Regions from separate parts of the Janthinobacterium sp. genome, predicted to be linked through region 1. Evidence: predicted binding sites of a transcription regulator. Region 1 holds the regulator's gene; the other holds the start of a gene.
The links. The regulator FliA, encoded in region 1, starts transcription of late flagellar genes. The targets are predictions, from matches to a motif close to CTAAAGTTTNNNNNNNNNNNGCCGNTA.

Region 1 (4,413 bases):
GCCGCCAGCCTGTTTCGGCTTGTGTCCCAGCTTGACGAGCGCCGCCATGATGGCCGCCACATGGTCGCCCTGCACTTCGATCACGCCATCCTTGACGGTGCCGCCCGAGCCGCACTGGGTGCGCAGCTGCTTGCCCAGCAGCGCCAGCGCGATGGCGTCCAGCGGCAGCCCCTTGACCACGGTGACGCTCTTGCCACCCCGGCCCTTGGTCTGGCGCGACACGCGCACGGCGCCATCGCCTGCGGGGGCCGACCTGGCTGCGGCCTTGCAGGTGCACTGTGCCAGTGGCTGGCGGCACGCGGGGCACATGCGGCCCGTTTCGGTGGAATAGAAGAGGCCGCCCAAGGAGGTGTTTTTCATATTAATGGCATGCGGAAAAAGTACCGGGGTCAGCCCCCCTCGCCCGCCAGCAATGACCTTTGCGTTGGCGGTGTCGGGGGGGGCTGACCCCGGCTGTTCAAATGGTGGTGGCGCTATCTGTTTTCACCATTGGCAGCAAAAAGGCTGGAGGCAGACCCGGCGGGTCTGACCGCGGGCTAGTTTACCACCCCGGTCGGCACTTCCGTCACCGTATCGGGAATGCCCGACAAAATCGTTACCGCCACCCGGCGGTTGCGCGCGCGGCCTTCCGGCGTGTCGTTCGGCGCGACCGGAATATTGTCGGCGTGGCCGACCGCCGTCAGCCGTGAGGCTTCTACGCCGCTGGCGATAAACAGGCGCACCACGGCGCTGGCGCGTGCCGACGACAGCTCCCAGTTCGAGGCAAAGGTCGAGTTGCTGATCGGCTGGATATCGGTATGGCCTTCGACCTGCACATTGTGCGCGTCGCCGCGCAGCAGCACGGCCACCGCGCGCAGCGCCTGGTCCGATTCTTCCGTCAGGCCGGCGGCGCCCGGATCGAACAGCACGCTGGCATTGATTTCGACGCTGACGCCGCGGCTGGTCTGTGTCACGCGCACCTTGCCTTCCTTGACCAGCGGCGCCAGGGTCGAGGTCAGGTCCTGCGCCAGGCGCGTCATGTGTTCGCGTTCGCGGCGGATGGCTTCGGTGCGGCGTTTGACGGCCGGGTTCGGCAAGGGAATCGCCTGCGGCGCTTCCATCTGGATCGGCGGCGCGCCCTTGTCCAGGCTGAAGGCAGTGCCGATGGCGTCGGAAAACACGCGGTACTTGCCTTCGTTCACTTGCGAAATCGCGTACATGACCACAAAAAAAGCAAACAGCAGCGTGATGAAGTCGGCGTAGGAAATCAGCCAGCGGTCCTGGTTGTCCGGCTCTTCGTCATACTTCCTGCGTGCGCGCCGCATCATGGTCAGTGCTCGTGCAGCAGGCTCGATACGCGCTCTTCGATGATGCGCGTATGGTCGCCGGTGGCGATATCGTAGAACACGGCGGCCGTGATTTCATATTGCACCACGCGGCGCGAAACGATGGCCTTCAGTTTGTTGGCCACCGGCAAGAACAGCAGGTTGGCCAGGCCGACGCCATAGATGGTGGAGACAAACGCCACCGCGATGCCGCCACCGAGTTTGCTCGGATCGGTCAGGTTTTCCATCACGTGGATCAGGCCCAGCACGGCGCCGAGGATGCCGATGGTGGGCGAATAGCCGGCCGCCGATTCCCAGATTTTCACGGCCTGGCGTTCGGCCAGTTCATAGGCGGTGATTTCCACGTCGAGCAGCTGGCGCAGCTTGTCGGGCGCGATGCCGTCGACGATCATGCGCAGGCCCTTGGCATTGAAATGGTCGGGCGTGTTTTCCATCAGGCGTTCCAGCGCCAGCGTGCCGTCGCGGCGCGCCGTCAGGCTCCACTGGCTGATGTCGCGTCCCAGCTCGGCACGTGTGTCCGCTGGCGGCAAAAAGACCCAGCGCAGCATTTCAAGTCCGCGCACGAAGGTGCGCAGCCGCGTCTGCAGCAGCACCGCGCCGAAAGTGCCGATCACCACGATGGCAAAGGCGGCCGGCTGCAGCAGCGAGGCCATCTTGCCGCCTTCGAGTGCCTGGCCGACCAGCAGGCCCGCCAGCGCCAGCGCCAGCCCGATTACGCTGGACCAGTCCACGCCTGCTCCCTCAAGTTTGCGCGCAGGCGCGCGACGGCCTGGGTATGGAGCTGCGACACGCGCGACTCCGACACGCCCATCACGGCGCCGATCTCTTTCAGGTTCAGCTCTTCCTCGTAATACAAGCCCATCAGCATTTTCTCGCGTGGCGGCAGCGCGTCGATCGCGTCGATCACGGACTGGCGGAAATCGGTATCGAGCAGCGAACGCAAGGGGTCGCTGTCCTCATCCACGCAATGGCGGTCGAGGAAGCTGTCATTGCCATCGGGATCATGGAAGTCTTCATAGTACACCAGCTGGTGGCCGCCGCCCTCGCCCAGCATTTCCTGGTAGTCGGTCAGCGACACCTTGAGCAGCTTGGCCACTTCCGATTCGGTCGGCGGATGGCCGAGCCGCTGCTGCAGCGTGCTCATCGCTTCTTCGATCTTGCGCATGTTCTGGCGCATGCTGCGCGGCAGCCAGTCGCTGGTGCGCAGTTCGTCCAGCATCGCGCCGCGGATGCGCAGCACGGCATACGTTTCGAACTGCGCGCCATGCGTCTCTTCATAGCGGGTAATCGCGTCGAGCAAGCCGATCATGCCGGCCTGGATCAGGTCGTCGACCTCGACTGAAGGCGGCAGTTTTGCCTTCATGTGATGCGCCAGACGCTTTACCAGCGGAATATGTTCCGTCAGCAAATGATCCTTGTTCGATTTCCCTTTGACCGTGTACATAGGCTACTTGTTATTTTATTTTATGAGGGTGCTGCTGATGGTTCATCAACCCGTGCTTTGCCAGCCCGATCTTCAGGCGCTCAGATGCTGCATGCTCCCTGTCTGGCACAAGCTCGAACCGAGTACCGGCGCCGCCGAACGGGCCATCCGTTCGGCCAGTCCGCGAAACGCCACCGACGCACCCGCCATCGGGAACGCATCGATCACGCTGCGGCCCAGACGCGCCGCGCGGTGCAGGTATTCATCGGCCGGAACCGAACCCATCGACGTCAGTTTCACGGCCAGATAGCGGCTCGCCGCCTGCGCCATATTATCGTACACCACTTTTGCCTCGATTTCGGAGGCGCCGGTGACAAGAATGCCGAATGGACGGCGGCCCAGCTCCTGGTTCAGGCGCTTGATCAGGCAATAGGCGGCCTTGATCGAGGTGGCGCTGGTCGAGACCTGCACCACGATGTCGGCGCTGGCCATCATCGGCACCGGGAAGCATGCGCCGCCCTGCCCCGCCAGATCCATGTCGCCATCGACCAGCACGATGCCGGCCTGGCGCGCCATGACTTCAAACGTCTTGGCCAGGCGGCGCGCTTCGTCGTCGCTGGCGTAGCCGGGACCATCCATCAGGTGATTGCGCGCGCCCAGGGTGGCCACGCCGAAACCTTGCGGCACCTGGTGGATCACCTGGTTCAGGCCGCACTGCTGGCGCGCCACGTCAAGCAGGCTGGCGCCGTGGGCCAGGCCCAGGCGGGCCGCCACGCCGTCGCCGCTGGTGCTGGCGTCGAGCAGCAGCACTTCATTGCCGGCGTGGGCCAGCGACGCACCGAGGTTGACCAGCATGGCGCCCTTGTCGTCCTGCGGCGTGGCCGACAGGAACGTCAGTACGCGCGGCTGCACGCCGGCGAGCATGCGGCGCAGGCCTTCGGCCTGGTCGAAATCGAAGTTAGCCAAGGTGCACCCCGCGCGCTTCATTGTTGCGAGCGGCGGCCTGGGCCATCAGCAGCGGCAATTCGGTATCGGAAAACTGGGTCGCGGCCGAGTCGCGCTTGAGCTTGAAGGCGCGGTCGATCAGGTAGCCGCGGTCGGCCAGGTACAGGTCTTCCGGCACGCGCTGGCCGTTCGAGACATAGAACAGATTGAGCTTCTGGCGGATCACCACGTCGAGCACATTGCCGATCGAGGCCGCTTCATCGAGCTTGGTCATGATGCAGCCGGCCAGGCCGCTGCCCTGGTAGGCCCGCACCACTTCGTTCAGCGTTTCCTGGGTCGCCGTCGAATTGAGGCACAGCAGCCGTTTCACATCCGCGCCGGCGCCCGACAGCATCGCCACCTGTTCGGTCACCATCTGGTCGCGCTGGCTCACGCCGACCGTGTCGATCAGCACCGTATGCTTGTTTTTCAGTTCTTTCAGGGCGATGCGCAGGTCTGCTTCATCCTTGACCGAATGCACCATCACGCCGAGGATCTTGCCGTAGATGCGCAGTTGCTCATGCGCGCCGATACGATAGGCGTCGGTGGTGATCAGCGCCAGTTTTTCCGGACCGTGGCGCATCACGCAGCGCGCGGCCAGCTTGGCGGTGCTGGTGGTCTTGCCGACGCCGGTCGGGCCGACCAGCGCAAACACGCCGCCCTGCTCGAGCATCGCGTCTT
Region 2 (4,413 bases), on a different contig from region 1:
CTGCCTGCGTGATGCCGACGGCTTTTTCGCCACTCAGCAATCCCAGTTCCAGGTTGACATGGGCGGCCGCGCGCTTGACGGTGGCCAGCGCGGCGATCAGTTCGGGCGGCATCTTTTCCGTGGAAATATGGAAGTGCTCGAGCGAGCGCTGTGTTTGCGCTCCCCACAGTTGATCGGCTGGTACGTCGATCGGGCCGAAACTGTCGCGTTCAATTCTGCTGCTCATGACATCCCTTTCATCGGTTATGGTGAATTCGAGTGTACTCCAGACGCCAGAAACGCACAGGGAGCGTGCACGCCGCTAATTTTCTCCAATTTCCTGCCGTTAACAAGACAACTGTCCCTTCGTTCCGTCAAAGCGATCATTTCATGCCGAGTTCCGTATTTTTCCGCCACACCGCCATCGCGTGCGTGAGCGCCTGCCTGGCCATGCCGGCCGCGTTTGCGGCCGAGCTGGGCGAAATCAGCGTGCAGTCGTTTATTGGCCAGCCCTTGTCGGCCGATATCGAGCTGACGGCGCTGGCGCCCGACGAGCTGCAGGGCATTCCGGTACGCCTGGCGTCTGGCGACGTCTACCAGGGCGGCGGCATCGGCATGGATGCCGCCCTGCAGACGCTGGCGATCAGCCAGGTCGAACGGGGCGGGCGGCGCTTTGTCCATGTCGGCACCCGGCAGGCGATCAGCGCCGGCCATGTGCATCTGTACCTGGTGCTCGGCAGCGGCAGCCACAGCGTGGTGCGGCTGGCCACGGTCTGGCTGGCGCCGGCGCCACCGGCACCTGCCGCGCCGCCGGCACCGGCACCCATGCCTGCGGCTGCCCCGGCGGCGGCACCTGTCCCCGCACCGAAAGCGCCTGACGCAGCCGTCCTGGCGGCGCGCGCCCGCGCAGAAGGCATGGTGCGTCCACCTGCCGCGTTTGTGGCAAGCCCGGTCGCAAAGCCGGTTCCGGCCCCGGTTGCCCCGCGTCCGGCGCTGCCATCGCCACTGCGGCGCGCGCCGGCGCCGGCTCCTGTCGCCGCCTGCGCCCCGCAAACGGCCGGCATGCCGGCCGAAGCGTGCGTGGCGCTCGATCGCCAGAATGTGGCGCTGAATGACAAAATCGGCGAACTGGAAGGCAAGGTTGCCGTCCTGCAGAAAGCCCTGGCCGCACCTGCCGCCGCGGCGCCCGTCGCCAGCGGACCGCCGCACGCCAAGGCCAGGGCAGCGGCTGCCGCAGACAAGAAGTCTGGCGGCAACGGGCTGCTGTGGCTCGGTCTGGGCACGCTGCTGTTCCTGCTGCTCACTGCTGCCGTCGTGTATTTCCTGCGCAAGCGCAAGCAGCAGGCGAGTGCGGATGCGCGGCCGCCATCGAAATACTGGGTCCTGCTGCGCAAGCCGTTTCGCCGCAAGCCCAAGCCGGTAGTGGCGGAGCCGGTGGCAGATGCGGATTCCGCCGGACCACCTCCTGAGCCGGAGCCGGAACCGTTTTCCCGTTAAAGTGACCTTGGCAAAGCTTATTCAAAAAGAAAGCTGCGCACGATACGTTTTGATTGCAAATCCTGAAAAGTTTGTTTTATACTTATTTCCGTGGACTTGTTCTGCAACAAACAACAGTCTCGGCCTGGCGCAGTCACCAACGATAGTGTGGCGCGGTCAAACAGGGTAGCGTCTTATGGACGCCCGAGGCTGGAAGCGGTCCGGCATGCAACTGAGCATGGCGGACGCCGGAGGCAACCGGCAGCGAGGCGACTCCAGGATCTACCTGGGGCTCGCCTTTCCTGTTTCTGGCGCAGGGTTTGCTGCGCTGCCGATGCGGCAGGCGTAAAAAAAGCGCCCGCAGGCGCCTCGCTCGGCTGGTCAATGCAATTGCTTAGCGGTGTGCGCGCGGCGCCGGCATCACTTTCGACAGCTGTGTCATCCACGGCTCGGTGATATTGCCGATTTCGCGGTCATTGGCCAGGATCTGCTTCAGCAGGTCAATCTTGCGCATGCGTGGCGCACCCGACAGGGCAGGCACGGCGCCCACCAGGGTGGCCGATGCGGTGCTGGCGCATTCATTTTCCAGTGCGCTCAAACGGTCCCAGTCACTCGAACGCGCAGCGGCGACCATATTGTTGGTCAAGCCGGCAATCTGTTCATACATCGAGAGGACGTCGTTGGGAGTCATGGGCACACCTGTGTTTTATCAAATGGTTTTACGCTTGTCTTGATTAACGGCGGCCTCAGCCAGAACTTGAGGGTTTTTTTGAGAAAAATGAAAATAGTTTTCAACAAGATGAAAATCGCCCGCAAACCCGCATGAATGCTGGCGCCGCGTTTGACCGCGGCGCATTAAAATGATGGCTCTCAGACTGGAGCGCCATGAATAATCCCCCGCACGACCCCCTGCATGCCGATTCTTTGCATGCCATCACCCGCCGCACCCTCGATCATTACGACGCCAGTGCCGAACAGTTTTTCGAAGGGACGCGCGATCACGACGTGCGCCAGAACATGGATGCGCTGCTGGCCGCCATCGCCGGTACCGCGCCGTTCGACATACTCGATCTGGGCTGCGGCCCGGGCCGCGACCTGAAAGCGTTCACGGAGCGGGGCCACCGTGCCACCGGCGTCGATGGCTCGGCCCGCTTTGTCGAGATGGCGCGCGCTTACAGCGGCTGCACGGTGTGGCAACAGGATTTCCTCGACCTCGACTTGCCGCCCGGCCAGTTTGACGGCGTATTTGCCAACGCCGTGCTGTTCCATGTGCCCAGCAGCGCCTTGCCCGGCGTGCTGCGCGCACTGCATGGCTGCCTGAAGCCGGGCGGCGTGCTGTTCAGCTCGAATCCGCGCGGCCACAACCAGGAAGGCTGGAACGGCGCGCGCTATGGCAGCTATTACGATCTCGATACCTGGAGCGAACACGTGCAGGCTGCCGGCTTTACCTTGCTCGACCATTACTACCGGCCGCCGGGCCTGCCGCGCGAACAGCAGCCATGGCTGGCGACGGTCTGGCGCAAGGCAGAAAAGTCCGAAGAATAATGTGAGATAGCAATATTTTCCCATGTGTTAGGAACCGAACAGAGTTTTTGATTCATCAGGCGTAGTATCAACTCATCGACACGCAGCCAGCTCGAACAGCAGCGTGTGAGCCGCAGTACCGGCCCCTGGGCTGGACAACAGATGGACCAACTACATTGAGGAGTTAATCATGAACAAAGATCAAGTCGAAGGTAAACTGAAAGAAGTCGGCGGTAAAATCCAGGAAACAGCTGGCAAAGTCGTCGGCAGCGAAGAACAGCAAGTCAAAGGCGTGGCCAACCAGGTCGAAGGCCAAGTGCAGAAGAAAGTTGGCGACGTCAAGGATGCGGTAGAAACCGTCACCCGCAAGCCATAATCGCTCGCACCCAGTAAAAAACCGCCGCCAGTCGCAAGACCGGCGGCGGTTTTCATTTGTGGATCCCGCTTTTACTTCGCGTCGTCCACTTTCAGGTTTTTCTTGAAGAAGGCGGCGATCTTGGCATACACATGGCGCTGGCCGGCGCGCGAGGAGATGCCGTGCTTGGCGCCCGGATACGTCATCAGGTCGAACTGCACGCCACGGTTGACCAGCGCGTCGATCAGCCGCGTGCTGTTCGAGAACAGCACGTTATCGTCCGCCATGCCGTGCACCAGCAGCAGCGGCGACTTCAGGCCGTCGAGATGGGCGAACACGGTGCTGTCCTTGTAGCCTTCCACGTTTTCCTTCGGCATGCCGAGGAACTGTTCCGTGTAGTGGGTGTCGTACAGCGACCAGTCGGTCACGGGCGCCACCGACACGCCGGCGGCGATCTTGTCGGACGCGGCCGACAGCAGGCGCAGGCTCATGAAACCGCCATAGCTCCAGCCGAACACGCCGATGCGCTTGGCGTCGACAAAACTCTGCTGGCCCAGCCATGCGATGCCGGCCAGCTGGTCGGCCACTTCGGCCTTGCCCAGGTTATGGTAGATCGCGTCGGTGAATGCGCGCTCGCGGCGCGACGAACCGCGGTTATCGAGGCGGAACACGACAAAACCCTGCTGCGCCATGTACTGGTCGAAGTTGTTGCCCCAGCGGCGCGCCACGTGCTGCGAATGCGGGCCGCCATAGGTCGACAGGAACACCGGATAGCGTTTCGAGGCGTCGAAGTTCGACGGTTTCACCAGCGAGTAGTACAGCAACTGGCCGTCGTTCGACTTGATGGTGCCGTATTCGGTCGGCAGGTGGTCGGCCTTGTATTTGCCGTACGGGTGGCTGGCGTTCAGGGCGTTTTCTTCGAGCCAGCCCACCATCGCGCCATCGGGGCGGCGGATGCTGACCTGCGGCGGCGTGGCCGGATCGGAATACGTATCGACGAACACGGCGCCATTGCGCGCGAACGTGGTGTCGTGCCAGCCGTCCGCTTTCGTCACGCGCTGCGGCTTGTCGGCCGTGCT

Region 2: a site for FliA is predicted at 2,191-2,217, ahead of RTQ46_RS04235 (flagellar protein FliT). Genes of this name have one in related genera too.

What each region holds. Positions count from the first base shown of each region.
Region 1 is NZ_DAMAGB010000031.1:65,214-69,626, forward strand. It holds gene RTQ46_RS17185 (translation initiation factor Sui1) at 1-360, opposite strand, end outside; gene motD (flagellar motor protein MotD) at 537-1,304, opposite strand; gene RTQ46_RS17195 (flagellar motor protein) at 1,310-2,056, opposite strand; gene RTQ46_RS17200 (RNA polymerase sigma factor FliA) at 2,038-2,769, opposite strand; gene RTQ46_RS17205 (antiactivator of flagellar biosynthesis FleN protein) at 2,842-3,714, opposite strand; gene flhF (flagellar biosynthesis protein FlhF) at 3,707-4,413, opposite strand, start outside.
Region 2 is NZ_DAMAGB010000004.1:14,258-18,670, reverse strand. It holds gene fumC (class II fumarate hydratase) at 1-226, opposite strand, end outside; gene RTQ46_RS04240 (hypothetical protein) at 370-1,476, shown strand; gene RTQ46_RS04235 (flagellar protein FliT) at 1,850-2,146, opposite strand; gene RTQ46_RS04230 (class I SAM-dependent methyltransferase) at 2,341-3,000, shown strand; gene RTQ46_RS04225 (CsbD family protein) at 3,170-3,355, shown strand; gene RTQ46_RS04220 (S9 family peptidase) at 3,427-4,413, opposite strand, start outside.